4 regions of the Paractinoplanes hotanensis genome follow, and region 1 is predicted to be linked to each of the others. Evidence: riboswitches for the same ligand, from Rfam matches in the RefSeq annotation. Region 1 holds a riboswitch; each other region holds the start of a gene.
The links. Region 1 has a riboswitch for cobalamin ahead of LXN57_RS17200 (ABC transporter substrate-binding protein). Riboswitches for the same ligand answer to the same signal wherever they lie in the genome.
Positions count from the first base shown of each region.

Region 2: linked by a shared signal. The riboswitch ahead of LXN57_RS08865 (VWA domain-containing protein) and the one ahead of LXN57_RS17200 (ABC transporter substrate-binding protein) in region 1 are both predicted to bind cobalamin.
Region 3: linked by a shared signal. The riboswitch ahead of metE (5-methyltetrahydropteroyltriglutamate--homocysteine S-methyltransferase) and the one ahead of LXN57_RS17200 (ABC transporter substrate-binding protein) in region 1 are both predicted to bind cobalamin.
Region 4: linked by a shared signal. The riboswitch ahead of LXN57_RS00855 (ribonucleoside-diphosphate reductase subunit alpha) and the one ahead of LXN57_RS17200 (ABC transporter substrate-binding protein) in region 1 are both predicted to bind cobalamin.

Region 1 is NZ_JAMQOL010000021.1:75,462-82,985, forward strand. It holds gene LXN57_RS17175 (hypothetical protein) at 1-1,972, opposite strand, end outside; gene LXN57_RS17180 (C40 family peptidase) at 2,173-3,885, opposite strand; gene LXN57_RS17185 (hypothetical protein) at 4,098-4,727, shown strand; gene LXN57_RS17190 (hypothetical protein) at 4,754-5,182, shown strand; gene LXN57_RS17195 (DUF4229 domain-containing protein) at 5,195-5,506, shown strand; cobalamin riboswitch at 5,491-5,628, shown strand; gene LXN57_RS17200 (ABC transporter substrate-binding protein) at 5,738-6,673, shown strand; gene LXN57_RS17205 (FecCD family ABC transporter permease) at 6,690-7,524, shown strand, end outside.
Region 2 is NZ_JAMQOL010000010.1:176,819-184,342, forward strand. It holds gene cobO (cob(I)yrinic acid a,c-diamide adenosyltransferase) at 1-68, opposite strand, end outside; gene LXN57_RS08865 (VWA domain-containing protein) at 68-2,317, opposite strand; cobalamin riboswitch at 2,375-2,500, opposite strand; gene LXN57_RS08870 (gluconokinase) at 2,567-4,129, opposite strand; gene LXN57_RS08875 (hypothetical protein) at 4,163-5,404, opposite strand; gene LXN57_RS08880 (SigE family RNA polymerase sigma factor) at 5,401-5,892, opposite strand; gene LXN57_RS08885 (SRPBCC family protein) at 5,931-6,455, opposite strand; gene LXN57_RS08890 (ArsR/SmtB family transcription factor) at 6,452-6,760, opposite strand; gene LXN57_RS08895 (hypothetical protein) at 6,810-7,019, opposite strand; gene LXN57_RS08900 (alpha/beta hydrolase family protein) at 7,198-7,524, opposite strand, start outside.
Region 3 is NZ_JAMQOL010000001.1:169,535-177,058, reverse strand. It holds gene LXN57_RS00855 (ribonucleoside-diphosphate reductase subunit alpha) at 1-508, shown strand, start outside; gene LXN57_RS00850 (ribonucleotide-diphosphate reductase subunit beta) at 529-1,524, shown strand; cobalamin riboswitch at 1,549-1,763, shown strand; gene metE (5-methyltetrahydropteroyltriglutamate--homocysteine S-methyltransferase) at 1,866-4,115, shown strand; gene LXN57_RS00840 ((2Fe-2S)-binding protein) at 4,154-4,912, opposite strand; gene LXN57_RS00835 (hypothetical protein) at 5,028-5,360, opposite strand; gene LXN57_RS00830 (hypothetical protein) at 5,362-6,069, shown strand; partial or broken gene LXN57_RS00825 (nitroreductase family protein) at 6,160-6,315, opposite strand; gene LXN57_RS00820 (class I SAM-dependent methyltransferase) at 6,315-6,977, opposite strand; gene LXN57_RS00815 (ABC transporter ATP-binding protein) at 6,974-7,524, opposite strand, start outside.
Region 4 is NZ_JAMQOL010000001.1:177,353-184,876, forward strand. It holds gene LXN57_RS00855 (ribonucleoside-diphosphate reductase subunit alpha) at 1-1,586, opposite strand, end outside; cobalamin riboswitch at 1,703-1,916, opposite strand; gene LXN57_RS00860 (NUDIX hydrolase) at 2,013-2,519, shown strand; gene LXN57_RS00865 (PepSY-associated TM helix domain-containing protein) at 2,825-4,255, shown strand; gene LXN57_RS00870 (rhamnogalacturonan lyase) at 4,388-6,580, shown strand; gene LXN57_RS00875 (ABC transporter ATP-binding protein) at 6,659-7,297, shown strand; partial or broken gene LXN57_RS48275 (hypothetical protein) at 7,373-7,423, shown strand; partial or broken gene LXN57_RS00880 (response regulator) at 7,407-7,524, opposite strand, start outside.

The sequences.
Region 1 (7,524 bases):
CCGCGTTGGTCGAGACGGGCATGGTGGCGTCGATCGTCTCGTAGCCGCCGGTGCCATACACCGTGCCCGGCTGCATCCGCTGCTGCGGGACGGCCATCGTCGGCTCGGGATCGAAACCCGGCGGGTAAGCCGGGACGTCGCTGACCCGAGTGGCCGATTCTGTGGGTACGACCTGGGTCGGCTCGGCCGGCGGAACCGGGGAACCGAACGGCTGAGGTGATCTCGCTCCGAACGGCGACTGGTTTCCGTGCGGCTCGCCGACCCCGAACGGGGTGCTGGCGGGCGCGGGGCGGCTCGAGGTGGATGGCGGCACAGTGTAAGAGGGTAGGCCGGTGCCGCCCGTCGCGATCATCGGCGGCGGCGGGACGACCGGTTGCGGCGGGCCGGGCACCGGGCTCGGACCGGGCGGCGGCGGAGTGGGGCTCGGGCCGGGGCCGGGCGGCACCGGGGACGGGCCGGGGCTCGGCGGCACCGGCGAGGGCCCCGGACCGGGAGGTGTGGGAGAGGGGCCGGGGCCGGGCGGGATCGGGCCGGGCGGCGTGGGGCTGGGCGACGGGACCGGCGCGGGATCGGGCGTCGGCGTGGGGCCGGGCGTCGGCGTCGGGAACGGGCCTGGGGTGGGCGCCGGGAAGGGGCCGGGTGTCGGCGGGGCCGGGACCGGATCGGGCTCGATCGGCTCGGGGCGGCCGGGCGGCGGCGTCGGCTTGGGCGGCTGGGGGCGCGACGGCGGCGGCGTCGGCTTGGGTGGCTGAGGGCGCGACGGCGGCGGCGAGGGCACCGGAGCGGGACGCTCGGGCTCCGGGCGGCCCGGCTCGGGATCGGCCGGGTCGCTGGGCTCGGTTGCCTGCGGAGCTGCGACCCGCGCCCGTGCCACCACTGACCGGCTCTCTTGACCCGGCGCGGGTGGCGCGGAGGCCGGGGCCGAGGTAGGCGCGGGAGGCCCGGAGGCCCAGGCGGGGACGGGAGGTGCGGAGGCCGGGGCCGAGGTAGGCGCGGGAGGCCCGGAGGCCGAGACGGGGACGGGAGGTGCGGAGGCCGGAGCCGGCGGGGCCGAGGTGGGGGCGGGGGGCGCGGACGCCACGATCGGCGTGCCGGGGGCCGGCGGCGTGGAGGCCACGATGGGCGCGGACGGAGCTGCGGAGACGGGGGCCGAGGCGGAGACCGTCGGGGTCACGACCTTGGCGCCGGACGCGCCGCTGCTGCCGTAGACCTTGGCCTCACCAGTGCCCCAGCCGGTCGCGCGGACGGCGTCGGCTGACTCGGGGTTGATCGACCCGGGCACGCTGGCGCGGGCGGCCCCGGTGCCGAGCGTCGTCGGCAGGCGCCGGCTGGCACCGTCGACCCGCTCGGGAAAGAATTCGGAAGCGGCCGGGCTGGTCGGCCGGGCCGACCCGACAGCTCTGCCGTCGCTGCCGGACTTGCCGCTGCCGCGGGACGGGCCGTCGGTGTCCGACTTGCCGCTGCCGCGTGACGGGCCGTCGGTGTCCGACACGCCGCTGTCGCGGGACAGGCCGTCAGTGCCGAATGCGCTGTCGGTGTCAGACGTGCCGCCGCCGCGGGACGAGCCAACGGTGCCGAACGCGCCGTCGCTGCCAGACTTGCCGCTGCCGCTGCCGCTGCCGCTGCCGCTGCCGCTGCCGCTGCCGCTGCCGCTGCCGCGGGACGGGCCGGCGACGTCCGACTCGGCGCCACTGCCAGAGATGCTCGTGCCGGCGGAACTCTTGGTACCGGCGGAGCCGCTAGCGCTGGCGGAACTGCTGGAACCGGCGGAGCCATTGGTGCCGGCGGGGCTGCTGGAACCGGTGGAGTTGCTGCCGCTGCCTGCGCCCTCGCCCGGCTTCTTGGCGGCCCATAGGGCACCCGGCGCGGGCGGCGGGGGAGGGGCATACCCGTCCTGATCGCCGACCACCGGCGTCCCCGCAGCGGACGGCTTCTTGCCGTCGCCGTCCGAGTTCGCCTGCCGCTCGTCCATGGAACCTCCCGACCGCCGCGTGCCGGCGGATTCGGTCGCCGGGCGCTGCCCCTAACCGTGCCATATCCGCGCGCGTCAGCACACCCGGCATCAACCGGACCATGCCCCCGGCCGGGCGTTGAGCACCGGAAAGGAAAATTTCGAGCACCTCGTGGCGGACGCCGGCCCGCCCACCGAGACCGAAGCGGACACCCCGCGCCTCAGGACCCCGAAGAGGACGCCGGGGCCGAACCCTGGGACGACTCGGTGGCGTTGGCCGAGCTCGTCGTGCGGGTCGGGGTCGAGGCCGAGCTGGACTGACTGCCGGAACTCGAGCCGTCCGACGGGCTTTCCGAGTCGCCGCCACCCGCGGGCGGCGCCGTGGTTGCCGGCGGGTCCGTGTTCGGCGGGTTGGTCGTCGGGTCGGGGTCGGGCGCCTTCGTGGTCGTCGGCGGTGTCGACGGGGTGGTCGGTGGTGTCGACGGGGTCGTGGGTGGTGTCGACGGGGTGGTCGGTGGTGTCGACGGGGTCGTGGGTGGCGTGGACGGGGTGGTCGGTGGCGTGGACGGGGTGGTCGGTGGTGTCGACGGGGTCGTGGGTGGCGTCGACGGAGTCTTGGGCGGGGTCGTCGGCGTGGTCGGCGGCCTGGTGCTGGTCGGCGGGGTCGTCGGCGTCGGGTTGTCCGGCGTCGTCGGCGGATCGGGATCGGGAGCGCCGAGCTCGGGGCCGGGCACGATCCCCTCGATCGAGCCGAAGACGCGGGTGGCCTGGAACAACCGGGACCAGCGGACCGGCGCCAGCCGCACGTTGAGGCCGGTGCGCGGGGCCTCGACCATCATGCCGTTGCCGGCGTACATCGCGACGTGGTGGATGCCGCGCCAGCTGTTGGTGCTGCTGAAGAAGAGCAGGTCGCCGGGGAGCAGCGAGTAACGCGACACGACCCTTTGGCGGGTCTGCCAGTACTGGTCGCGCGAGACGCGGTTGAGCTGGAAGCCCACCGACCGGTAGGCCGCCCACATGAGACCGGAGCAGTCGTACTCGTCGGGGCCTTCCTCGGACCAGACGTACGGGTCGCCGCGTTGAGCCAGCGCGAAGTTGAGCGCCCCGATGGCCTTGGCGTCGGCGCCGCGACCAGCCTCGGGACCGGCCAGATAACCCGAGCCGAGCGCGCTGTCGACGCCGGCCTGGCTCGCCTCGGCGGCGGCCAGCGCGTCGGCGTTGGCCAGCTCGAGGGTCTGCTGTGCGGTCTGCTTGCGGGCCAGCTGGGTCTGGAGGGTCTTGTAAGCCGTGGCGAACTCGGTCTGGCGCTCGCCGCTCAGCGCCTGTTCGTCGAGCGCGAGCTGCGCGGTGACCTGGGCCAGTTCGATCTGGCGGGCGATGGCCTGGGCGGTGCCCTGGCCACGCTGCAGACGGGCCAGATCGTCGAGGCTGTTGGCGCCGCCGACGCCACCGGGCGGCAGGCCGGCGGCGTCGATCACGGCCTGGGCCGCGGCGTCGGCCGCGGCCGCCTGCGCCTGCTGGAGGTTGGCCGACGCCTGTTCGTACTTCAGGCCGGCGGCCTCGGCCTGCGCCTTGGCCAGGTCACGATCCTGCTCGGCCTGGATCAGCTTGTCGCCCAGGGCCGCGATCTCGTTGCGACCCTTCTCGATCCGCTGGAGGGCCGGGTTGGTGGCGGCCCCGGGCAGCGACGTGATCGTGCTCGTGGTGGGCGCCTTCTGGCCGGGGAGCGTCAGGGTGCCGAGCGCCGCCGGGCGGGCGCCGACATCGGGCACGGCCAGGTTGAATGTGTCCTGCGGGGCGGTGGCCGGGTCGGCCAGGGCGGGAACGGGCTGGAACAGGGCGGCAATGGTGGCGGCAACGGCGGAGAACGCAACGGGGCGCCACCAAGGGTGTGCGTTGCGTGATCGCCGGACACCGACTCTTGCTGTCGCCATGTGCTCCCCGTCCCGTCGCGCCGCTTCGCGCCGCGTGCCGTCCCCCTAAAGACTTACATCAAAGCTCGCATGCCTGTCGATTGATCCCAGGTGAAAGAAGACTGGGAATCCGGCGAACGGCACCACGCGGGCACCCGCCGGACACCGGCGCCCGGCGGTTCGGGGGAGGGGAGAAGTACTCTCGACGGCAGTTGTCGAGAGGGGCGCAGCAGATGGATGCCGGATTGAAGCGTGAGCTGGAGGCCAAGGTCTATGCCGGCGAGCGGCTGAACCGGGCCGACGGCGAGGCCCTCTACGCCTGCGACGACCTCGCCTGGCTCGGCCGCCTGGCCCACCACCGGCGCACCGAGCTCAACGGCGACCGGGTGACCTTCAACGCCGGCCCGCAGTCCGAGGCCGCCTCCATGATCTACGGCCGTCTCGAGAGTGCGGGCGACCGCGTCGATCACGTGCTGCGGCTGCGCGACCAGCAGGACCGAGCGGGCGACGTGCCGGCCTTCGCCCCGGTGCGGCACCAGCCCGAGGGCGAGGCCAGGGCGGCGGCGCCGACCGAGACGCTGAAGACGTTCGCCGTGTCCCGGCTGCTGCTCGACAACGTGCGCCACGTGACGTGTTCCTGGGCCATGCACGGCCTGCCGGTCGCCCAGCTCACACTCAACTTCGGCGCCGACGACCTCGACGGTCCCGAGGGGGCCGCCGACCGCGACGAGGTGCTCACCCTCATCTGGGACGCGGGCTTCCGGCCGGTCGAGCGCGACGGCCGCCACGAGGTCGTGACCGAGCACGAGCCGGCGCCCTCCCTGGCCCTGCGGCGCAGCGAACCGCAGCAGGTCTGGGCCTGAGCCGGGCGCGTACCCTGCAAGGTGTCATGACCGACACGAAAAGCACCCGCCGCCCACGCCGGGACGCCAGCGGACGCCTGGCGACCATCGGCGACCTCGTCGGCACCGCGCTGGCCGGGCTGGTGACCGGGGCCGTCCTGCTGTTGATCCTCGAGGCGATCCTGTCGCTGACCCGGGTCTCCGAGTTCGGCAACACCAGCGGCTGGCTCGCGATCATCCTGCCGGTGTGGCTGTTCGTCGAAGAGTTCCGGGCCGAGGGCTACGGCGCCTCGCGCGTTGTGGTCGCTCTGCTGGGCACCGGCTTCGCCGTGGCCGCCGGCATGACGATTGCCGGCCTCGCCGCCACCCAGTTCCCGACGCTGGTCAGCGGTCTGTTCGGCGCGGCCGCCTTCACGGTGGTCTATTGCCTGATCTGGTTCTACGGCCTGCGGTGGCTCAGTCACCGCGTGGGCTGACGAGAGGGAGACATGAGCCCCGCCATCAAATACACGCTCGGCCGGATCGGCCTGTTCGTGGTGGTTCTCGCGCTGCTCTCGCCTCTCCCGCTCAACCTCCTGGTGACCGGCATGATCGCGATCCTGGTGTCGGCCGTCGCGTCGTTCTTCCTGCTCGCCAAGTGGCGTAACGAGATGAACGAGCAGCTCGTCGGCGCCGCGGGCCGTCGCTCGGCCGAGAAGGAGCGGCTGCGCGCCGCGCTGGCCGGTGACGAGGAAGCGGCCGCCGAGGGCGACCGGGCCGCCGCTCCGCAGCAGGAGAAGAGCGCCGAACCGCCCCGTTGATCAGGGGTGGGATAGCGTCGGAGGGACCGCGTTCAGCGAAGCCGGTGTGAACCCGGCGCTGTCCCGCAACTGTGTGACCTCCTTCGGGGTCGAGCCAGGTCGCCTGGACGCCGGTCGCGAACAAGCGCTCCCGGGGAGGGGCGCCTCGCGGACAGACCACCCCTGAGGCCCTGTCGGCGAAGCACCCGGCCGACGCCCGTCGGCACAGCACCCGGCCGACCGGAGGACCTCATGAAACGTGCACTGACAGCCGCGCTCGCGGTGACCACGCTGCTGCTGGCCGGCGCCTGCGGCGGCAACGACGACACGACCGGGCCCGCGGGTGGTCAGCCGTCGGGCGCCGCCGCCGCGTCGTACCCGGTGACGGTGGGCGACCTCACGCTCGACCAGCGACCCGAGAAGATCGTCTCGCTGAGCGCGACGGCCACCGAGATGCTGTTCGCCATCGGGGCCGGACCGCAGGTGACGGCGGTCGACGATCAGTCGAACCACCCGGCCGACGCGCCGAAGACCGACCTCTCCGGCTTCAAGCCCAACGCCGAGGCGATCGCGGCCAAGGACCCCGACCTGGTGGTGCTCTCCAACGACATCGACAAGATCGTCGCGCAGCTCGACCGGCTGAAGATCCCGGTGCTGCTCGTCGCGGCCGCGGCTGACCTCGACGACACGTACCGGGAAATCGGTGACCTGGGCACGCTGACCGGGCATCGGGCGGAGGCCGACGCGCTGACCGACCGGATGAAGGCCGACATCGACAAGATCGTCAAGGACGTGCCCGCCCGCAGCGCGCCGCTCAGCTACTACTACGAGCTCGACCCGACGCTCTACACGGTCACCTCGAAGACGTTCGTGGGCTCGATCTTCTCGCTCTTCGGCCTGACCAATGTGGCCGACGCCGCCGACCCGGACGGCGCCAAGGGCGGCTACCCCCAGCTCTCGGCGGAGGCGCTGGTCAAGTCCGACCCGGACACGATTTTCCTGGCCGACACCAAATGCTGCCAGCAGTCGGCGCAGACCGTCGCCGCCCGCAAGGGCTGGAACACGATCACGGCTGTGCGGACCAAGCAGATCTTCCCGCTCGACGACGACATCGCGTCCCGCTGGGGCCCGCGGACCGTCGATCTCGTGCGCGCGGTGGCCGACGCCGTGGCCAAGGTCCCGGCGTGACCGGAACGGCTGGGCGGTGACCACCACGCTCCGCGAGAACCGGGGCGGGGTCCGGCCGGCTGGTCTGCGAGCGGGCTGGCTGGCCGGTGGTGTCGCGGCCGTTCTGATCGCGCTGGTGGCGGGGCTGGCCTTCGGGTCGGTCGCGCTGCCGCCGGGCGGCGTCGCCATCGAGCTTCTCAACCTGATTCCGGGCGTCCAGCTGCACAGCGGCCTCACGGCCCGTGAGGTCGCCATCCTCACCGAGCTGCGGCTGCCCCGGGTGGTGCTCGGACTGCTGGTCGGCGGGCTGCTCGCGCTGGCCGGCGCCGCGTACCAGGGCGTGTTCCGCAATCCGCTGGCCGACCCGCACCTGCTCGGGGTGGCTGCCGGCGCGGGTCTAGGCGTGACCGCGGTGATCTCGTTGCGAGCCGGGGCTTCCGGCGACGCCACCGCCAACCTGCCGATCGGGGTGCCGGTGGCAGCGTTCGCCGGTGCGCTGCTGGCGGTCGCGCTGACCTGGCTGCTGGGCGCGGCCGGGGGCCGCGACCGCTCGCCGGCGACGCTGATCCTGGCCGGGGTGGCGGTCTCGTCGTTCCTCGCCGCCGGGCAGACCTATCTGATGCAGCGACACGTCGAGACGCTGCGCGAGGTCTACTCGTGGCTGCTCGGGCGGCTGGCCACCGCGGGCTGGCACGACGTGCTCATCGTGCTGCCGTACGCCGTGGTCACCGCCGTCATCGTGCTGGCCCAGCGGCGCGAGCTCGACGTGCTGACCGTCGGCGACGAGGAGGCAACCGGCCTCGGCCTGCACCCGCAGCGCAGCCGCTACCTGTTGATCGTGGCCGCCTCGCTGGGCACCGCGGCGGCGGTGT
Region 2 (7,524 bases), on a different contig from region 1:
GCCTGGCGCCGGCGCTGGCGGGTGGTGAGGCCGTCGTCCGGCACGGAGGTGACTTTTCCCTGCGGCATCAGGCGGCCCGGCCCGTCTCGAGGCCCTCCACCGGCATCAGGTCGGCGTCGAGCGCGGCAGCGAGCCGGGCCGCGAGCCGCAACCGGATCGGCCCGGATTCGCAGTCGACCACCACAGTGGACACCCCTGCGAGCGCCGGCGCCACGGTGGCCGGGTCGGGTCCGCTGGTGGCCCGGCCGTCGGTGACGACGATCAACAGCGGCCGCCGGCGCGGGTCACGGCGACGCTCGGTCGCGATGGTCGCGGCGGCCGTCCGGAGGCCGGCGGCCAAGGGCGTACGTCCCCCCGTGCGCAGACCCGCCAGCCGGAGCACCCCCACCTCATGGCTGGACGTGGGCGGCAGCACCTGCTCGGCCTCGTGCCCCCGGAAGGTGATCATCCCCACCCGGTCCCGCCGCTGATAGGCGTCGCGCAGCAGCGACAACACCGCCGTCTTCACCACCGTCATCCGCTTGCGGGCCGCCATCGACCCCGAGGCGTCGACCACGAAGAGCACCAGGTTCGACTCCCGCCCGACGTGCACCGCCTCCCGCAGATCCCGGGGCAGCACCATCGGCCGCCAACCCGCATCCACGGGCGCATCGCCCGCGCGGTGCACCTGGCCCCGCTCGCCGTCCGACTGAGGCCCGGCAGCGCTCGAGTCACGCGCCCCTCCCACCTCTGCCTGCCCGGTGCGTACCCGATTTGGGACTGCTCCTTCGCGCCCCTGGCCGATCCGTGACCGCTCAGTGCCCGCACGGTGCAGAGCCGCGCGCAGGGTGGCCGGCAGGTGCGGCGCCCCGGCCAGCCGACCGGTCGGCATCCGAGAGCCGACAACGCGTCCACGCCGCGACAGCGACAGCGAACGACGACCGGCGTGGCCGCCCTCCCCACGACGCGCGATGCTCAGAGTCTTCGTTCGATAGGCAGAACCCGGCGCGACCGCCGCCGCTCCGGCTACCCGATTCTCGCCGCGCCCGCCGTCCTCATCGGATTGCTGGTCCGCGGCCGATTTATCCGTCATTTCCGGACTGGGCAATGAGGACTGCGACGTCGGAGAAGCGCCGTCGTCCGAGGAGCCGCGGGCGCCTTCCGGGCCGCCGTCAGCCGATCCCCCATCGCCGCCACCGCTGTCCGGGCCGCCACGGTCCGAGCCGCTGCTGTCCGAGCCGCTGCTGTCCGGGCCGCCCCCGTCCGGGCCGCCGTCCTCGGGGCCACCAGCAGGCGGGGCGTCGTCCGGGTCGTCGTCCCCGAGCTGCGCGTCCGCTTCCTTCAGGGCTTGCTCGAGGCGCTGCTCGTCGGTGCCGGGCGGGTCGAGGGGATCCTTGCGGCGGCGGTGCGGCAGCGCCAGGCGCGCGGCATCGCGTACGTCATCGGCAGTGACCAGCTCGCGGCCGTGCCAGGCCGCCAGGGCGACCGCGCAGCGGGCCACCACGATGTCCGCGCGCATCCCGTCCACCCCGTACGCGAGACTGACCAGCGCGATCCGGTCGAGCTCCCGGTCCGGCAGCACAACGGCCGGCAGCAGGTCCCGGGCGGCCACGATCCGGCCCGCCAGCTCCCGCTCGTCGCCCTCGAACCGCGCCGCGAACCGGTCCGGGTCGAGCTCGTAGGCCAGCCGCCGCCGCACCACCTCGGCCCGGTCCTTGGCGTCGCGCGGCGCGGACACGTTGACCACCAGACCGAACCGGTCGACGAGCTGCGGCCGCGGCTCGCCCTCCTCCGGGTTCATCGTGCCGACCAGCAGGAACCGGGCCGCGTGCTTGACCGACACCCCGTCCCGCTCGACGTGGGCCCGGCCCATCGCCGCCGCGTCCAGCAGCAGGTCGACCAGGTGGTCGGGCAGCAGGTTGACCTCGTCGACATAGAGCACCCCGCGGTGCGCCGCCGCCAGCAGTCCCGGCTCGTACGCCTTGACCCCGTCGGCCAGCGCCCGCTGCAGATCGAGCGTGCCCACCACCCTGTCCTCGGTCGCGCCGACCGGCAGCTCCACCAGCGAGGCGGGCCGGTGGTGAACCGGACTGTCGGCGGCGTGCGGGCCGTCGGGGCAGAGCGGATCCATTTTCGACGGGTCACACGCGAAGCGGCAACCGCGCACCACAGCCACCTCGGGCAGCAGCGCGGCCAGGGCGCGCACGACAGTGCTCTTGGCGGTGCCCTTCTCGCCACGCACCAGAACCCCGCCCACAGCGGGCGAGACGGCGGTCAGCAGCAGGGCGAGGCGCAGATCGGCCAAGCCGACCACGGCCGAGAACGGGTACGGCGTCACGGGAGTCCCTCTCTGCGCGGGTGTCCACGCCCGCGCGGCGGTTGTCACGAGCGGCCGGAGTCTCCTGACTCCCGGATCGTCGCTCCCCGCGCGCCTTCCGGCTGTAGGTGCCGTGGCCTCTGGTGGCGGGTCGCTCCCCGGTCACAGTGGCGGGACCGTCCCGGATTACGCACCGGGTTCCTCCGCTACCGCTCGCCCGCCATGCTTTCTCACGCCCGCCCACCCCGTCAACGCGGGGTAAGGTGACCCCTACGACACGGCCTTCTCCGTCGTGGGCAGGGCCGGCGGGGCGATCCGGTCGAGTTCCTTCACCACCTCGAGCACGGCCAGCGCCGAAGACTCGATGAGCGGCCGCAGCCGGGCGTACAGGTGGGCGTTGGCCGGATCGGGGCGGGTCGGCTCGCCGAGCGGCACGAGCGACGCCGCCTGATCGAGGTCGGGCAGCTCGCCGAGGGCGTGCCGGGCCAGCAGGCACGCGCCGAGCGCGGTGCCCTCCGGGGTGTCGGCCACCGCGACCGGCACGTCGAGCGCGGCCGCGAGCACACCGACCCACAGCTCGGAGGCAACCGCCCCGCCCGTGGCCCGCACCTCGGTGACCGCGATCCCCTCGGCCGTGAACGAGTCCCGGACCAGGGCCAGCTGCTGGCACACGCCTTCGACGGCCGACCGGACGAGGTGGGCGCGCCCGTGTTCCCGCCGCAGTCCCAGGTACGCGCCGCGCAGACCGGGCTTCCACCAGGGCGCCCGTTCGCCGAGCAGGTACGGCAGGCAGAGCAGCCCGTCGCTGCCGGCCGCCACCCCCTGGGCCTCCACGAGCAGGGCGGCGTCGCGTTCGTCGGCGTCCTCCCCCTCGGCGCCCGGCCGTTCGAACCCGGCCGCGAAACTCTGCCCGGCCCAGCGCACCACCGAGCCGGCGTTGTTGACCGCCCCGCCGATCACCCAGCGGTCCTCGGTGAGCGCGTAGCAGAACAGCCGCCCCGCCCGGTCGGCGGTGGGCCGGTCGACCACCGTCCGGAGCGCGCCGCTGGTGCCCAGCGAGACCGCCGCCACCCCGGCCGGGGTGGCTCCGACGCCCAGGTTGGCCAGGGGTCCGTCGGCCGCGCCGATGACCAGCGGGGTGGCCGGGTCGAGCCCCGCCGCCCGGGCGACGCCGGGCCGCAGCTTGAGGACCGTGGTCGTCGGCAGCACCTCGGCCAGTTGCCCGGCGGTCACTCCAGCGATGTCCAGCGCCTCCGGGTCCCACCGCCGCTCGTGGATGTCGTAGAGCCCCGTGCCGCTGGCGATCGACAGATCCACGGCGTACGGGGCGTCGGCCAGAGCGGCCAGCACGAGCTCCTTCACGCCGCCCCAGCGCGGGGTCTTGCGCAGGGTCTCGGGGTCGTTGTCGCGCCACCAGGCCAGCTTGGTCAGCGGCGACATCGGGTGGACCGGCGTTCCCGTACGCCCTTGCAAGCGCTTGCCCCGGCCCTCGGCCACGATCCGCTCGCTCTGTTCCCCGGCGCGGGCGTCGGCCCAGGTGACCAGCGGCCCGAGCGGCGCGCCGTCGCCGTCCATCGGCACGATCGCGTGCAGGAAGGCGCTGAGCCCGACGGCGATCACCCGGTCGCCGTTCGCGCGGCAGGCCTCGGCGACGTCGACCAGCGCCTTGACCGCGGCGTCGCGCAGCGCGGCCGGGTCGAGCTCGGCCCGCCCCGGCCCGGGCACCACGAGCGGGTAGTGGACGCTGGTCAGCGCACGGATCGTGCCGTCGGGCCCGGCGGCCACCCCCTTGGTGGCGGTGGTTCCGGTGTCGATCCCGATCACGACGTCCATGCGTGTCCTCCCAGCGTCCGGCTGCCCTCAAACCTAAGGCAGGGCGACGCGCGCCGCTCGGCCCTGCCGGGGACGCACCTCCAGATGGGTGGCGGCGGCCGGGATCACGGCGGCCTGCCCGGCAACCGGCAGCCAGGCCCCGTCCCGTACGCGGTAGAGCAGTTGGCAGTTGAGCGCGGCCACCGCCACGCCCAGCTGCTGCGGCAGGCGGGCGTGCAGGATCGGGTAGGACTGGCCGATGTTGTCGGTGCCGTCGCTGGACAGGCCGTCCTCGAGCCGGCCCAGATAGTTGACCCGGGGCTTCTCGCCCGCGCGGGCCGCCATCCAGAAGGCCCGGGCCCGGCCGTCCAGCGCGAGGGTCTGCACCACCAGGCGGCGCCCGTCGGCCGTCGCACCGCTCAGCCGCCACTGGGTCGGGCCGGTCCAGCTGTGGTAGCCGTACGGATCGAGGTAGGCCTGCTGCGCGCCGACGTCCCACCAGTCCTTCTCGGAGCCGGTCGGCTCGTTCGCCCAGGCCTTCTCGCGGCCGGGCAGCAGGTGGTCGATCCGCTCCGGCATCAGGTTCTGCGCGTTGCTGCCGTCGTCGGCCACGGCGTTCAGGTTGGCCAGCCACACCTTGTCCGGCGCCTCCCCCGACCGCAACGCGAACGGAACGAACCGGCCCGGATCCGGGATCCGCCGGACGACGGCCCCGTCGACCTCGGAAAGCGGCTCGAACGTCCGCTCGACGCGGCCCTCGGCGTCGATTCGGAGCTTGCCGGAGAACATCACGTCGCTCCCGCCGGTGAACACCACGAGGACGTCGCGGTCGGGCCCGGCGATCATGGCCCCGGGCTGCACCGTGCCCTCCGGCACCAGCTCGGCGCTCTCGACGGCCTGGGGCTCCCCGCCGACGACCTCGATGAAGCTCTGCAGGTCGTATCCGTCCCGCATCCCGGACGGACCGGTGACCGCGGCGACCGGCCCGCCCGGGGTGCGCCCGATCCAGCGGACTTTCGTCCCCGGCCCGTACGCCTTCTGGACGCGCCGGACCAGCTCGAGGTCGCCCGCCAGGTCCCCGCGGACACGGTCGTCGGCGGGCGCCGGACCGCGACCGCGCCGAGCCAGCGGAGCCAGCCCCGCGCCGGCGACGAGGGCGAGCGCCCCGCCGATGGCCGCCCGCCGCCGGATCACCCGGCGGTGACCACCCGCGCGCACCCGGTCGAGCAGGTCGGGCGCCGGGCTCACGTCGCCCGCGGCCCGGTTGAGCACGTCCCGGATCTCGGTATCGGTCACAGCTCCACCCCTTCGGGGATCAGGGACGGCCCGAGCACCTGCCGGAGCCGGTCGAGCCCGCGGGACGCGTTGCTCTTGACCGTCCCCTCGCTGCACCCGAGCGCGGCGGCGACCTCGTGCACCGGAAGGTCGTCGAGATACCGCAGCACGACCGCGGCCCGTTGCTTCGCGGGCAGTTCGCGCAGCGCGCCGAGCACGGCCGAACGCACCGCCACGTCCTCGCCGTGGTCCGGCCCCGGCTGCTCGTGGTGCGCGTCCAGCGGCGTCTCGGGCCGGCGGGCACGCGACCGCCAGCGGTTGGTGGCCCGGTTGACGAGGGCCCGGCGGGCGTACGCCTCGGGGGCTCCGTGGATACGCCGCCAGCGCACGTACATCTGCTCCAGCACCTCCTGCAGCAGGTCTTCGGCGGCGTGCCGATCGCCGGTGAGCAGGTACGCGACCCGCAACAACCCGGTCGATCGACTTCGCACGAAGTCGTCGAACCCCATCCCGTCTCCCCCCGTCACCCATCAGGACAACGGAGGCCTCAGGAAGGTTGCATGAGCAGCTTCGCGTACTCCTCCCGCAGCTCGTCGAAGCCGTGCTCCTTGGCTGCCATGCCCCGGACCACGCCGTGCGGCTCGCCGTCCAGCAGGTGCTGCAGCACAACGACGCAGACGTGCCACCCGGTGGCCACCGAGGCGTGGCCGGACGGCTCGACCAGCGTGTGCCGCAGCGTCAGCCGGGTGCCGCTGCCGGCCGCCTCCAGCTCCCACCGCAGCAGGTCCGCACCCCACGAGTACTCCAGCACAGCCGGCGGCTCCACCACCCGGATCTCGGCCGGGGTGTCGAGCTTCTCGTCACCGTCCACCATGGTGAGCGTGGTGGCCCCGGGCTCGTTGAGATTTCGGGCAGCGCTGAACGGCGCCCATTGGTCGAGCTCGGCCGGGTCGGTCAGCGCCTCCCACACCACGGCCGGCGGTTGCCGCAGCTCCCGGATGAAGACGAGCGTCCACGGTTCCCCCTGCCCTTCGAGGCGAGCGCCGCCGGCAGTTCCCAGGTCCAGAGTCATGACTCCTCCTTGCGGTCGAGGTGGCGTTCCAGTTCCGCCAGGTGGTGCGTCCACATGCGGCGGTAGGGCGCCAGCCAGGCGTCGAGTTCCCGGAACGGCCCCGGCTCGAGCCGGTAGACCCGCTGCTGGGCACGGGTCTGCGCGGTGACGAGCCCGGCCTCGCGCAGCACCCGCAGATGCTTGGAGACCGCGGGCTGGCTCATGCCGACCGCGGCCACCAACTCGGAAACGGTGCGCTCGCGCACCCGCAGCACATCGACGATGCGCCGCCGGGTCGGTTCGGCCAGCGCGGCCAGGGCGTCCATGCCCCCCAACATGCCACCCGAGGCATATAACCGTCAAGGCATACGAAGATCAGCGAGCAGCCGGCGAGCAGCCGGGGCCCGCGGCTCGGCCGCGGACGATGCGGTACGCAGTGATGTCGCCGTCCAGATAGCCGGCGATCTGGGCAACCGTCGTCGGCGCGTCGCCGTGGACGCCGACATAGGCCAGGATCGCGGAGTCGACCGAGCGGCACGTGGCCTCGGCGGCGACGGTGCGCGCCTGCCGCTCGGCCTTCTTCATGTCGAACTGTGAGTAACAAACGGCAGAAACACTGAGAGTAACCGTCGCTGCCACTACCACGTGGGAAACATGCACCTCAGCAGCCTAGTCATCTTCACCGACGGTGCTCATCTGGCCGAACGGACGAGGATCATGGCCGACAGTGTCACTCTGGGTAGAACACCTAAGGTCCGACGAATCAGGCGACCGGGGCGTTCGCGGCGAGGAAGGCGAGAATCCGGCCGGCCGTCCGCGGGTACCGGCCGTCACCGGGGCGCAGGAACTCACCGTGACGGGCACCGGGGATCGTCACGAACTGCTTGGGGGGCGGCGCCAGCGCGTACGCCTGGCGCCCGGCCCGGATCGGCACGACCCGGTCGCGGTCGCCGTGCAGGAACAGCAACGGCACGGCGGAACCGCCGAACTCCACCGACGGGCGCCGGCCGCTGATCGAGACCCCGGCCCGCAGGTACGACGGATGCCCCGGCCCGAACAGGCCGAGCGTCGTGGTGCCGCCGGCCGAGAA
Region 3 (7,524 bases), on a different contig from region 1:
GCCGCAGGTGTCCAACCTCTTCAAGCGCGAGACCATGTCCGGCGAGTTCCTGCAGATCAACACGTATCTCGTACGGGAGTTGAAGGCCCGCGGCCTGTGGACGGCCTCGATCCGGGAGCAGATCAAGCGGGCCGAGGGTTCCGTCCAGGGCATCGCCGAACTGCCGGCCGAGGTGCGCGAACTGTTCCGTACGGCCTGGGAGTTGCCGCAGAAGGCCCTGATCGAGCTGGCCGCCGCCCGGGCGCCCTACATCGATCAGTCGCAGTCGCTCAACCTGTTCCTGAGCGCGCCGACCATCGGCAAGCTCTCCTCGATGTACCTGTACGCCTGGAAGGCCGGGTTGAAGACGTCGTACTACCTGCGCTCGCGCCCCGCGACGCGCATCCAGCAGGCGACCGTCTCCGTCGCGGCAGCCACGACGCCGCTCGCCGCGCTTCCCGTCGTCTCCGACGAGGAAGCCCTTGCCTGCTCCCTGGAAAACCCCGAGTCATGTGAGGCCTGCCAGTGACCACCACCCCCGTACGTCAGATGCTGCTCGATCCCGGCATGGACCTCACGCTGCGGCCGATGCGCTACCCGCACTTCTTCGACCGCTTCAAGGACGCCATCAAGAACACCTGGACCGTCGAGGAGGTCGACCTGCACGGCGACCTCGCCGACCTGCAGCGCCTCTCACCGGCCGAGCAACACCTGGTCTCGCGGCTGGTTGCCTTCTTCGCCACCGGTGACACGATCGTGTCCAACAACCTCGTGCTCAACCTGTATCAACACGTCAACTCGCCCGAGGGCCGCCTCTATCTCTCGCGGCAGCTGTTCGAGGAGGCCGTGCACGTTCAGTTCTATCTGAACCTGCTCGACACCTACGTGCCCGATCTCGACGAGCGCGCCGAGGCGTTCGCGGCCGTCGAGAACATCCCGTCGATCGCCCGCAAGGCCGAGTTCTGTTACCAGTGGATCGACTCGATCTACGAACTGCGCTCGCTGCGGTCGAAGGTGGACCGCCGCGCGTTCCTGCTCAACGTGATCTGCTTCGCCGCGTGCATCGAGGGGCTGTTCTTCTACGGCGCTTTCGCGTACGTGTATTTCCTGCGCTCCCGCGGCCTGCTGAACGGCCTCGCCTCCGGCACCAACTGGGTCTTCCGCGACGAGAGCATGCACATGGCGTTCGCGTTCGACGTGGTCGACCAGGTCCGGCAGGAGGAACCGGATCTCTTCGACGCCGAGATGGAGCAGCAGGTCCGCGACATGCTGTCCGAGGCCGTCGAATGCGAGGTGCAGTTCGCCGAGGACCTGCTCACCCAGGGCGTCTCGGGCATGTCGCTGGCCGACATGCGCGAGTACCTGCAGCATGTCGCCGACCGCCGCCTGTCGGCGCTGGGCATCGAGCCGATGTACGGCAGCGGCAACCCGTTCGCCTTCATGGAGCTCCAGGACGTGCAGGAGCTCTCGAACTTCTTCGAGCGCCGTGTCTCGGCCTACCAGGTCGGTGTGACGGGTTCGGTCACCTTCGACGACGAATTCTGAGCGACTGATGCCGATCCGCTCACTAGAGTGGACGGCAGTGCTGGTTCGCCCCGGTCCGACGAGACCGGACCGGGGCGTCGTAAGAGGGAACCCGGTGGAAATCCGGGACTGCCCCGCAGCGGTGAGTGGGAACGACCGCCGTCATCAAGCACTGGGCCGCGAGGCCTGGGAAGCGACGGCCAGTAGGAACGTGCCAGGCGCCCGCAAGTCCGAAGACCTGCCCGCACCGTGCGCACCGACCGGTGCGCGCCGCCGGTGATCCCGCGGGAGGGTCAGGTGCCTCGTTTCAGCGTGCCTCTTCTCGTGGGCCACCGGGGTCTTCGAGGGAAGGAACACCTGTCGTGACAACGCCTTTCGGGCAGAGCACTGTGCTCGGCTACCCGCGTATCGGCGCCAACCGTGAGTTGAAGAAGGCCGTCGAAGCCTACTGGGCCGGCACGATCGACGCCGCCGCACTCGAGCGGACCGCCGCCGGGCTGCGCGCCGAGGTGTGGCAGACGCTGCGCAACGCCCGGCTCGACGCTATCCCGTCCAACACGTTCTCGTTCTACGACCACGTCCTCGACACCGCCGTCGCCGTCGGTGCGGTCCCGGACCGGTTCGACCGGCTGTGTCTGTCCGAACTGGACACGTATTTCGCCATGGCCCGCGGAGTCGACGCCGAGCCCGCGCTCGAGCTGACCAAGTGGTTCGACACCAACTACCACTACCTGGTCCCCGAGATCGCCGACGAGACCACCTTCCGGGCGCGGCCGGACAAGCCCCTGCGGGAGTACGCCGAAGCCGCCGCGCTCGGCATCACCACCCGCCCGGTGCTGGTCGGGCCGGCCACGTTCCTGCTTCTGGCCAAGCCCTCCGCGTCGAGCGGGCTGCCGTTCGACCGTCTCGGCGAGCTGACCGACACGTACGCGGAGATCCTGGTTCGCCTCGCCGACGCCGGCGTGCCCTGGGTGCAGCTGGACGAGCCGGCCTACGTCACCGACCGCACGCCGGCGGAGATCGACGCGCTGCGCGCGGTCTACCACCGCCTCGGCGGCCTCGAACGACGGCCGCAGATCCTCGTAGCCACCTACTTCGGCGAGCTCGGCGCCGCCCTGCCCGCGCTGCTCGGCACCCCGATCGAGGCGCTCGGCCTCGATCTGGTCGCCGGCCGGGGCAACCTGGCCCGGCTGGCCGCCGCCGGGCCGCTGCGCGGCAAGACGATCGTCGCCGGACTGGTCGACGGGCACAACATCTGGCGTACCGACCTGCGCGCCGCGGCCTCGATCGGAGCGACCGTCACCGGGCTGGCCGACCACGTCGCGGTCTCGGCCTCATGCTCGCTGCTGCACGTCCCGGTCGACCTGTCGGTCGAGAAGCGCCTGGACGCGGACCTGGTCGCCCGGCTCGCGTTCGCGCGGCAGAAGGTGGACGAGGTCGTGCTGCTCGGCAGGGCGCTGCGCGACGGCACCGCCCACCTCCCCGAACCGCTGCCCGCGACCCCGCCGTCGTGGCGGCACGACGGCGTACGGGCCCGGATCGCCGCACTGAGCCCGGCCGACCGGCAGCGCGGCGCCTACGCTGAACGGGCCGCCGCCCAGCAGGCCCGGCTCGGGCTGCCGGATCTGCCCACCACGACCATCGGCTCGTTCCCGCAGACCGCTCCGCTGCGGCAGGCGCGGGCCGCTCTGCGCGCCGGAACCCTGTCCGCCGCCGATTACGCCGCGCTCATGAGGAAGGAGGTCGAGCACGTCATCCGGCTGCAGGAGGAGCTGGGCCTGGACGTCCTCGTGCACGGGGAACCGGAGCGCAACGACATGGTGCAGTACTTCGGCGAGCAGCTCGACGGGTTCGCGGCCACCGACCTCGGCTGGGTGCAGTCGTACGGCTCCCGCTGCGTACGCCCGCCGATCATCTACGGCGACGTGGCCCGCCGCGGCCCGATGACCGTCGAGTGGTCGACGTTCGCGCAGTCGCTCACCGACCGCCCGGTGAAGGGCATGCTCACCGGCCCGGTCACTATCCTGGCCTGGTCGTTCGTCCGCACCGACCAGCCCTGGGCGGACACCGCCGACCAGGTCGCGCTGGCCCTGCGCGACGAGACGGCCGACCTGGAACGGGCCGGCATCAGGGTGATCCAGGTCGACGAACCGGCGCTGCGCGAGACCCTGCCGCTGCGCCGGGCCGACCAGAAGGCGTACCTGGACTGGGCGGTCGGCTCGTTCCGGCTGGCCACCAGCGGCGTGGCCGACGACACCCAGATCCACACCCACCTCTGCTATTCCGAGTTCGGGGAGGTCATCACGGCCATCGACGCCCTCGACGCCGACGTCACCAGCATCGAGGCGTCCCGGTCGAAGATGGAGGTGCTCGGCGACCTGGCCGCGATCGGCTACGCCCGCGGTGTCGGCCCCGGCGTCTGGGACATCCACTCGCCCCGGGTGCCGTCGCGCGACGAGGTGGCCGAATCGCTGCGCCGGGCCGTCGCCGCGGTGCCGGCCCGCCGGATCTGGGTCAACCCCGACTGCGGCCTCAAGACCCGCGGCTACCCCGAGGTCGAGGCGTCGCTGAAGCACCTCGTGGCAGCCGCCGCCGAGGTTCGCGGCGGCTGAGGTGTCCGGTGGCCCATCGCCTTTCGGCCGGCCACGCATCAGCGGCTGAGGAGCCTCTGCCACTGCTCACGCCGGACCACTTCCGGCGTGAGCACGCAGTCGCCGCAGGTGCCGCCGCCGGGGATGCGGTAGTAGAGGCAGCAGTTGTCGCGCACCAGGAACCAGCGGGCCCGGTGCGGATCGGGCCGGTGCAGGGTCGCCATGCCTGCCAGGGGCGGCTCCGCGAGCAGGCCGGTGACGATCGTGGCCGCACGCTCGGCGGCCCGGCCGGGGGCGTTGCCGGCGATCATGCCGACGGCTCCGCCGAGCGCCGAGGCGACGTTGCCCCACAACACCTGCGGGGACAGGACGAACCGGTGGCGGAACACCTCGAGCATCGGGCGGACCAGCTGGTCGATCGCCGTACGGTCGTGCCCGCTGCCCGCGGCGGCGCCCAGGCCGTCGTACGCGATCGGCATCGGACCGCTCTCGACGGGCCGCCACCACAGGCGGCCCGGGTCGGCCAGCGGCACGAGGCCGGTGAGCGCAGCCGCCGCCAGCACGGGCGAGACGAGCCGCGAGGCCAGCCCGAGGAAGATCGTGGAGGCGACCACCCGCTCGCCGATCTCGTCGCGGCGCAGGCCGGACATTCGCAGAAGCACCCGCCGCCCGGCCTCGACCCGCTCGGCCACGACGGCCGGGTCGAGCAGCTCGCCGAAGGGCCGCCACCCCGGCTCGGCGTCGAGCGGCTGCCAGGCGAAATACGGCCCGAGCCGGGCCGCCGCCCGCAGGGCCGGCCCGGCGTCGACCTCGGGCATCGGCACGGCACCCACTCTACGATGACCCCGGCTACGGCGGCGACGGCCCGGTGACGGCGGCGACGACCTGGCTACGGCGGCGACGGCCCGGTCACGGCGGCGACCGCGTGGGCCGTCAGCGGCCGGGGGCCGGGATGACGGAGAGGTCGAGCACGGGTGGGAGTTCGGCGACGCCTGGCCCGCCGGCCCGCACCCAGGAGACCAGGTCGGCCTCGACCTCGGGGCTGAGCACGAGGCCGAACCAGACCGGGGTGGCGCCCCGGCGGCGGGCGGTGGGTGCGGGGTGCACGACCATCACGTTGGCCTCGGCGCAGACATCGAGGCAGAGGCTCTTGCGTACGCGGTGGGTGGGGGCCAGAGCCGCGCTCAATCGGTCGAGCTGGGCCTCGTGGTCGAGCGATGGGTGCTGGAGCGCGTTACCGCAGCAGCAGTCGCGGCACACGGTCACCGTGCAGCCCTCAGCGGTCTCGCTCACACTCACCCCGACGTTCTCGAATCCGGCCACCACGGTAGCCGCCACCACGGTGGTGCTGTGGCGAGGGAACCAGCGGGCTCGGCGCAGCGACTACCCGGGCATGGAGTTCGGGGAGCACGGGCCGGCAGCGGCCACGACCGGCACGCGGTACTGCCGTGCCCGGCGGCGGCGCGGTGCGGGGGCCGGAGGCTTGCTCACTGTGCGGCACGGGGCCGACGGGTTGCTTCTCGCTCGTACCGCAGCCGTTGTTGTCCCGGCCGCGCCTGGTCGCTCGTGGCGAGGCGGGCTGGTTGTGGCGGTGGCCCTGGGGGTGGTCCTGGTCGCGACGACGCTGCTCTGGACGGGTGCGTACATCGCGTCCGCCGAGGCGGAGGGGCCCTGCCCGGTCCGGAAGTCCGCGGTGGCGTACGCCGAGGGCCGGCAGTTGCTCCTGCGGGCGGAGCCGGTGCGCAGCGGCACAGCGCTGCTGCATCTCTGTGCGGAGAAGACAGCCGGTCGGATCCGTTCCTGGACCGTCGTGCCCGGCTCGGGCGAGCCGTTCGCCGCCCAGGTGGTCGCGCCCGGCATGGCCCTGGCGGCCGTGCCGCTGGCGGCGGGCCGGCGCACCGGGATCACCGTCGTCGCCCGTCCCGAGGCGGGTCCGCCGCTCGTCTTCGCGACCCGGCTCACCGGCGCCAGCTGACCAGCTCGTCGATCGGCCGGCGTCGCTCGGCGAGCCGGGCGGTGGGGACGGCCGGGTCGTCGGCGGGGTGGCCGAGGGTCGGGTGTCCGGATCGGTGACGACGACCAGGCGGTGACCCTGGCTGAAGCCGGCGTTCGGCGCCCGGTGCACGACCTCGACGGTGCGGGCGATGACCTCGTCGGGAATCGGGTCGGTGCGATAGTTGCGGACGATTCGCCGGCCGCGCAGCGCTTCGCGGAACTCCATCAGAGCCTCCCGGTGATCAGATACTGCGTCTGCAGGTCGTGGCCGGGCGCCACGCCGTACTTCCGGTCGAGTTCGTAGATCGTGGTCAGGGGCGTGACCGTCACCCCGGTCAGGCCGGCCTCCTCGAGCACGGCGGCGGTCGGCGCGATGGAGGTGGCCCGGGCCAGCGGCAGCGCCTGCCACACCTCGGGCTCGTAGAAGGACTGCGGGCCGTGCGGGAACCACGTGCTGTCCACCACGGCAACCGTTCCGCCGGGCCGCAGCAGCCGGATCCAGTTCCGCACGGCCGCCGCCGGGTCCCGCAGGGTCCACATGACGTAGCGACCGGTCACGGCGTCGAAGCTCCCCGCCGGCAAGTCGGGTGTGACGGCGTCGCCGAGGCGGAAGTCGACGCCCTTCACCGTGGCCCGCGCCTGCTCCAGCATTCCCTCCGACAGGTCGATGCCGGTCACCCGGTGGCCGAGCCCGGCCAGCACCGACGCGACCTGGCCGCTCCCGGTGCCGACGTCGAGCACGTCGAGGGGCGCGGGCGGCAGCTCGGACGACCAGACCTCCGACCAGGCGGCGGTGTCGTCGGCGAGCCGCTCGGGCCGCAGCTGGTACTCGGCGTAGCCGGGAGCGCGGCCGGTCCAGTAGTCGTTGATGCTGTCCTGCGCTGTCATGCGGCCTCCTCGGAGAACGGGTGGAACAGCAGGTGCAGGTGGCCGTCGAGGTCGAGGCGCTTGATTCCGATGCCGTAGACGGGCTCGAGGACGGCCGGGTCGAGCACCTCGTCCACCGGCCCGGCCGCCACCACCCCGCCCCGGCCGAGCAGCACCAGGTCGTCGCAGTAGCGGGCGGCCAGGTTGAGGTCGTGCAGCACCACGACCGAGCACGTGCCGAGCCCGCGGACCAGGCCCAGGACCTCGTGCTGGTAGCGGATGTCGAGGTGGTTGGTCGGCTCGTCGAGCAGCAGGTGGGTGGCCTGCTGGGCGAGCGCGCGGGCGATGAGCACCCGTTGGCGTTCGCCGCCGGACAGGCCGCTGAACGGGCGCGGGCCGAGGTGGGTGGCGCCGACGCGGGCCAGGCAGCGGGCGGCGATCTCGTGGTCGTCGCGGCCGGCGCGCTGAAAGGTGGACAGGTGCGGGCCCCGGCCGAGCACCACCATCTCGGCCACGGTCAGGGCCGTTTCGCCGCCGGTCTCCTGCACCACGACGGCCATGCGCAGCG
Region 4 (7,524 bases), on a different contig from region 1:
TCGAACGGAAGCCGCAGTTGGAAGAACGCGTCCTGCAGCCCCATCAGCCCGAGCCCGATCGGCCGCCAACGTGGGTTCGACTTCGCGGCCTGCTCGGACGGGTAGTAGTTGATGTCGATGACCCGGTCCAGGAACACCACCGCGGTCCGCACCGTGGCGCGCAACTTCTCCCAGTCGACGCCGCCGCCGGTCACGTGAGCGCCGAGGTTGATCGAGCCGAGGTTGCACACCGCCGTCTCGTCGTCGCTGTTCACCTCGAGGATCTCGGTGCACAGGTTGGACAGGTGGATGGTGTTGCCCGGGGCGCCGGTCTGGTTGGACAACGCGTTCGAGCGGTCCTTGAACGTCATCCAGCCGTTGCCGGTCTGCGCGAGTGTGCGCATCATCCGCCCGTACAGGTCGCGGGCCTTGACCTTCTTGACCGCCTTCTTCTCGGCCGCCCGGTAGGCCTCGTCGAACGCCTCGCCGAACAGGTCGGGCAGCTCGGGCGCGTCGGACGGGTCGATCAGCGACCACTCGCCGTCGGCCTCGACCCGGCGCATGAACTCGTCCGGGATCCAGTTGGCCAGGTTGAGGTTGTGGGTGCGGCGCGACTCCTCGCCGGTGTTGTCGCGCAGCTCCAGGAACTCCTCGACGTCCGGGTGCCACGGCTCGAGATAAACGCAGGCCGCGCCCTTGCGCCGGCCGCCCTGGTTGACCGCGGCGACGCCCGCGTCGAGGGTCTTGAGGAACGGGACGATGCCGTTGGACCTGCCGTTCGTGCCCCGGATGAGCGCGCCACGACCCCGGACGCGCGACCACGCGATGCCGATGCCGCCCGAGAACTTGGACAGCTTCGCGACCTGGTGGTAGCGCTCGTAGATGGAGTCGAGCTCGTCGCGCGGCGAGTCGACGAGGAAGCACGACGACATCTGGGTGTGCCGGGTGCCCGAGTTGAACAGCGTCGGTGAGCTGGGCAGATAGGCCAGCGACGACATCAGCCGGTAGAACCCGATGGCCTCGGACGGCGTCTCGGACAGCCCGCACGCCACCCGCAGCAGGAAGTACTGCGGGGTCTCGACGACCGTGCGCTCCTGGGGGTGGCGCAGCAGGTAGCGGTCGGCCACCGTACGCAGCCCGAAGTACTCGAACCGCAGGTCGCCGTCCACATCGATCGCGTCGTCCAGCTTTCGCGCGTTTCGCTCGACGAAGCCGGCCGTTTCGTCGCCGATCAGCCCCAGTGAGTGCGCGTTTCTGATCGATTGACTGAAACTGTGCACACCCTGGAGGCGGACCTCCTTGTCGACGTAGGCCGCGAGCAGCCGCGCGGCCAGCTTCGAGTACTGCGGCTCCTCGCCGATCAGCTCGGCCGACGTCTGGATGGAGAGCTTGTCGAGCTCCGCGGTCGTCGCGCCGTCGTAGAGCCCGCTGATCGTCTTGGTCGCCACCCGCAGCGGATCCACCTCGTCGAGGTCGGCCACCCACCGCTCGACGGCTTTGACGATCTTGTTGACGTCGACCGTCTCCAGGTCGCCGTTGCGCTTGCGCACCTGCATGCCGTGCCGTCGTTGCTCCGGCACCGCGGTCGTGTCCTGCGTGACCGTCATTCTCGCGTTCCCCCCTTGCACCCGTGGTGAAGGCACGCAGGGGACGCCGACGGCCTGGTGCGGCCGTACGAATGGCGTCGGCCGTCCCGCGCGGCCTTCGTCCACCGCACGCCACAGTGGCGTACGGTGCGCTGGCAGGTCTTCGGACTCGTGGGCGCACTGCACCAGGCCTACTGGCCGTCGCTTCCCAGGCGTCGTTCAAGACGCCCAGTGCTGTGTGACGGCGGTCGTTCCCACTCACCGCTGCGGGGCAGTCCCGGATTTCCACCGGGTTCCCTCTTGCCTCGATCACCGCCCAGCGATGATCGAACCAGCTGCGGGAGTCACCATATATGGAGGACGGCCCCCACGCACAACACCACATGCTGTGGCGGGCGTGTCACCCGTTACCCTGCGTCTCGTGTCGATCATGCCCGGGAATCCGCCATGCCGCTGAACCTCCGAACCTCCGCCCGCGCGATCATCCTCGACGACGACGACCGCGTCCTGCTGTGCCGGTTCATCCCGCCCCACCCGGCGGTACCGAACGGAGCACACGCCGTCTGGGCCGCTCCGGGTGGCGGCGTGGAACCGGGCGAGGACGGGCCTTCCGCGCTGCGCCGTGAGCTGCGAGAGGAAACCGGCCTGGTCACCACCGTCGATCCGCCGCACGTCTGGCATCAGGTGATCGTGGGCGCGGATCACCCGCCCGGCCTCGACGGCATCGTCAACGACTACTTCCTCGTCCGCGCGACCCACTTCGAGCCTCGAGGCGAGTTCACCGACGACCAGCTCGCCGCCGACGAGCACCTCGACGCCTTCCGGTGGTGGCGGCTCGCCGAGATCATCGATTACACCGGACCTGACCTGTTCTCGCCGCGTGACCTCGCCACGCCGCTGACCGCCCTGCTCACGTCCGGGATACCCGCCGCCCCGGTCACGCTCGGCCGGTGAGGCGTCGATCTGCTGGACGGGTTCGCCGCCGGATTGCTGATCGCCCTCGTCACCACGCCGGTCGGGGTCTCGGGCGCCGTCTTCCTGCTACCCGTTCAGCTCAGCCTGCCGCATGTGCCGGCCGGACGCGGTACGCCCATGACCCGCATCGCCCCGCGGCCCGGGCAGCCCGGTCGGCGCTCACACCTGCTACCTGCACGGCGTTTCCCTCCTGAGGAATCGCTGGGAACTATCCCGGGCCGGAGGACGACCACACAGACGGCACCATCCCCCATGTCGTCGTGGACCCCCGGAACGAGGAGCCCATGTCCGCCGTCCCCGAAACTCAGGTCAAGCCCGCGCCCGTCCCCCGGCCGGAGCGGAGATCCAGCGGCTTCGGCGCGCTGCTGTTACGCCTGCACTTCTACGCGGGCATCTTCGTAGCGCCGTTCCTGTTCGTGGCCGCGCTCACCGGTCTCGCCTACACACTGACTCCTCAGCTCGACAGCCTCGTCTACAGCAACGAGCTGACCGTCGCGAGCACGGACGGCACACCGCGCCCGCTGGCCGAGCAGGTGGCGGCGGCCCGGCAGGCCCACCCCGACGGCGAGATCGCGACGATCCGGCCCGGCGAGGGGGACGGCACCACGCAGGTCGACTTCAATGTGGAGTCGCTGACCGACGACCGGCAGCACACGGTCTACGTCGACCCGTACACGGCCGAGGTGAAGGGGCAGCTCACCACCTGGTTCACCTACACCCCGCTGAAGACGTGGTTCGACGACTTCCATCGCAACCTGCAGCTGGGCGACCTCGGCCGGCACTACTCCGAGTTCGCGGCCAGCTGGCTGGCGATCATCGCGCTCGGCGGGCTGGCGCTCTGGTGGCGGCGGCAGCGCGGCAACCGTACGGCGAAAAGGCTTCTCGCCCCTGACCTGTCGGCCCGCAAGGGCGTGCGCCGCACCCGCAGCTTCCACGCCGCGACCGGTGTGTGGCTGACTGTGGGCCTGCTGTTCCTCGCCGCCACCGGACTGACCTGGTCGCGTTACGCGGGCGAGAACTTCGGCGCGGCCCTGGACGCGCTCGACTCGCGCACGCCGTCGCTCACCACCGGCGTCGACGCGCCCAGCGGCGACCACCACGGCGGCGCCTCGGGGGCGGTGGCGTTCGACCCGGCCACCGCCGACTCGGTGGTCAAGATCGCCCGCGACAACGGCCTCGACGGGCCGATCGAGCTGAGCGTGCCCGCCGATGCGGCCACGGCCTGGACCGTGACCCAGAACGACTCCGAGTTCCCCGTACGCAAGGACAGCATCGCCGTCGACGCCGCGAGCAGCACCGTGGTCGACCGCAGCGACTTCGCCGACTATCCCCTGCTGGCCCAGCTCACCAGCCTCGGCGTGAGCGCCCACATGGGCATGCTGTTCGGCGTCCCCAACCAGATCCTGCTCGCCCTGCTCGCCATCGGTCTCCTCACCGTCATCGTCTGGGGCTACCGCATGTGGTGGCAGCGCCGCCCGACCCGCACGGGCCGCCGCGCGCTGGTGGGTGCTCCCCCGGTCGAGCGCGGCGCCTGGCAGAAGCTGCCGCCGTGGGCCATCGCCGTCGGCGTCCCGGCCGTGATCGCCCTCGGCTGGGTGGTGCCGATGTTCGGCATCCCCCTCGCGGCTTTCCTGCTGGCCGACATGGCCGTGGGCGCGTGGCGCTCCCGCCCTGGCCCCTCGGTCCCGGTGTCGCCGCCGCCAGCCGGAAGCTGACGCGACCCCTCCGCCTTCTCTCTCGGCGCCCGATTCGATGCATCGCCCTCAGCCCATTGACCATCCATAGGCGTCGATGCACACTCAGGCAAGCGCTTACCTCGGGACATCCACCAGCGTGGAGGGCTTGCCGTGCGATCGATTCTGGCTGTCACGACGACGTTGACTCTGTTCGCCACTCCGGCCGCCGCGGTAGCTTCGCCCCGGCCCGAGGCGGACCGCGGGCTGGTCGTGGCCGGAACCAGTGAGGGCGCCTTCCTCAGCTGGCGGCTGTTCAAGCGCGAGGCCACCGGGCACAGCACCACCGGACTGACCGGCACGAACTTCCATGTGTTCCGGGACGGCAGACGGATCGCCACCGTCACCGACAGCACCAACTATTTGGACGCGGGTGGCAGCACGACCTCCCGCTACCAGGTGGCAGCCGTCGGCGGGAGGCGCAGCGACCCCGCCGCGACCAGCGCCACGAACTACTTCGACCTACCGTTGCGCAAGCCGGCCGACGGCGTGACGCCGGCCGGGGAGGCGTACACGTATTCGGCCAACGACATGAGCGTGGGCGACGTGGACGGTGACGGGCAGAACGAGTACGTCGTGAAGTGGGATCCGTCGAACTCCAAGGACGTGTCCCAGGTCGGCTACACGGGGCCGGTGTACGTCGACACGTACGAGCTGGACGGGACCCTGCGGCACCGGATCGACCTCGGCGTGAACATCCGGGCCGGGGCCCACTACACCCAGTTCCTGGTGTACGACTTCGACGGCGACGGCCGGGCCGAGATCATGATGAAGACCGCGCCCGGCACCCGGACAATCCGCAATGGACAGAATCGTCACATCACCCTGCCGAGGGCCGACCTGGCCCGCGGCTACCGCAACACCGACGACTACCGGCTCAGCGCGGCCGGCTACTACGAGCACCTCGTCAGGATGTTCCGTGGCTGGGCCGCTCACCCCGAAGTGGTGGCGGGACACTGGCCGGCCACGGTCGGCGAGGCCCTCGGTCTGACGCCCGCCGGCCGCAGCGCCGAGGAACTGGCCGACTACTTCATCGACGTGTACGCGCCCGCCCGCAGCCCGCGCAACGCACTGCGGGCGTTCCAGGGCTTCATCGTCGACGGACCCGAGTATCTGACCGTCTTCGAGGGCGCCACCGGCCGCGAGCTGGAAACGGTGCGCTACAAGCCCGGCCGCGACGACGACGGGCTCCGCTGGGGCGACTACGCGATGCCCCGGATCGAACCGGCCAACCGCGTCGACCGTTTCCTCGCGGGCGTCGCCTACCTCGACGGACGCCACCCGTCGGCTGTGTTCGCGCGCGGCTACTACACCCGGTCGACGCTGGTCGCGTACCGGTGGAACGGCCGTCACCTGGTCGAGAACTGGTATGTCGACAGCGGCTGGGCGCCCATGACGAACCCGTTCAACGACAGCCCGCACGGCCGCGACGGCGCCGATCCCGTGTACGGAAAGCTGACCACGCAGGGCTTCCACTCGCTCAGCGCGGCCGACGTCGACGGCGACGGCCAGCAGGAGGTCGTGTACGGCGCAGCCACCATCGACGACGACGGCAGCCTGCTCTACTCGTCGACCGGCGTGCTCCCCGAGGGCAGCGCCGACCCCGGCCGGCGCGTCCGCCTCGGCCACGGCGACGCCATGCACGTCACCGACATCGATCCGGGCCGCCCCGGCCTGGAAATCTTCACCGTGCACGAGAACGGCGCCTCGGCCCCGTACGGCATGGCCATGCGCGACGCCCGGACCGGCGAGGTCTTGTTCGGCGCCTACTCGGGCCGGGACACCGGCCGCGGCATGATCGGCGACGTTCTGCCGGACACTCCCGGCATCGAGTCCTGGGCCAGCCTCCCCGGCGGCACCGAGGCCTCGGGCCTGTACACGGCGCAGGGCCAGGTGCTGCCCGGAGCCGTCCCCGGCACCAACCAGAGCATTCGCTGGTCGGCCGACCTGACCACCCAGATCGTCAACGGAGCCGGCGACGTCACCCCGACGATCGACGACTGGCGCCGGGGCACACTGCTGACCGCCGAGGGCGCCCGGACGAACAACGGCACCAAGGGCAACGCCGGACTGATCGCCGACATCCTCGGCGACTGGCGCGAGGAGCTGCTGGTCCGCACGACAGACAGTTCGGCCGTACGCATCTACGTCAGCACCGAACCGACCGGGCACAAGCTCTACACCCTGATGGACGACCCCCAGTACCGCGCCGAGGTGGCCCGCCAGCAGACGACGTACAACCAGCCGTCGTACCCCGGCTTCTACCTGGCCTCCGACACCGACTGGAGCCGCGTGCCGCTCCGCTGAACACGCACCGTCACCCGCACCCGAAACGCGCGCCGGGTGGGGGCGGCGCCGGCGCGCCTGGTCGGGAAGGATGGGTGGGTGACCACAGACCTCGTCAGACTGAACGCGGTGACTCACCTGCGCGGCGCGACCGCCGTGGTCAGCGAGGTCAGCCTGGCCCTGCCCCCGGCTCGGCTGACCGTGCTGGCGGGCCGCTCCGGGTCGGGCAAATCAACCCTGCTGCACCTGGTCGCCGGCATCATGGCGCCGTCCCGGGGCGAGGTCACGGTCGGCGGCAAGCCGGCAACCTCGGTGCACGACTGGGCGCAGGTGTCCCTGCTCCCCCAGCGCCCGGCCCTGGCCCCCGAGCTGACGGTCGCCGAGAACGCCCACCTGCCGGCCAGTCTGCGCGGCCGCACCCCCGACCCCGAGCTGCTGGCCCGCCTCGGCCTCGACGCCCTGGCCACCCGCCCCGCGCACGACACTTCCCTGGGCGAGCAGCAGCGCACGGCCCTGGCTCGCACCCTCGTGCTGAGCCCGGCCGTGGCCCTGCTCGACGAGCCCACCGCCCACCAGGACGACGAACACGTGGCGCTGGTCCTCTCCGCGCTGACGACTGCGGTGACCGACGGCACTCTGGCGCTGGTGGCCACCCACGACCAGCGCATCATCGACCTGGCTGACACCCTGCTGCCGCTGCGTTCAGGCCGTCTGGAAGAAGAAGTCCAGGCCCGCTGACCGACTTCGCGTCCTGGACCACACGATGCACCGCCCTTCGAGAAGACGTCGGTCACGCTTCGCCCGTACCACGACTGGGCCTCCCGCGGCCCGTCGACGATGCGGGTCTGGCTGTCCCTGGTCTGAGCAGACCGGACTCGTAGGCGACGATCACGGCCTGGACGCGGTCCCGCAGGCCGAGCTTGCCGAGCAGGCGCTTCATGTGGGTCTTGACCGTGGACTCCTCG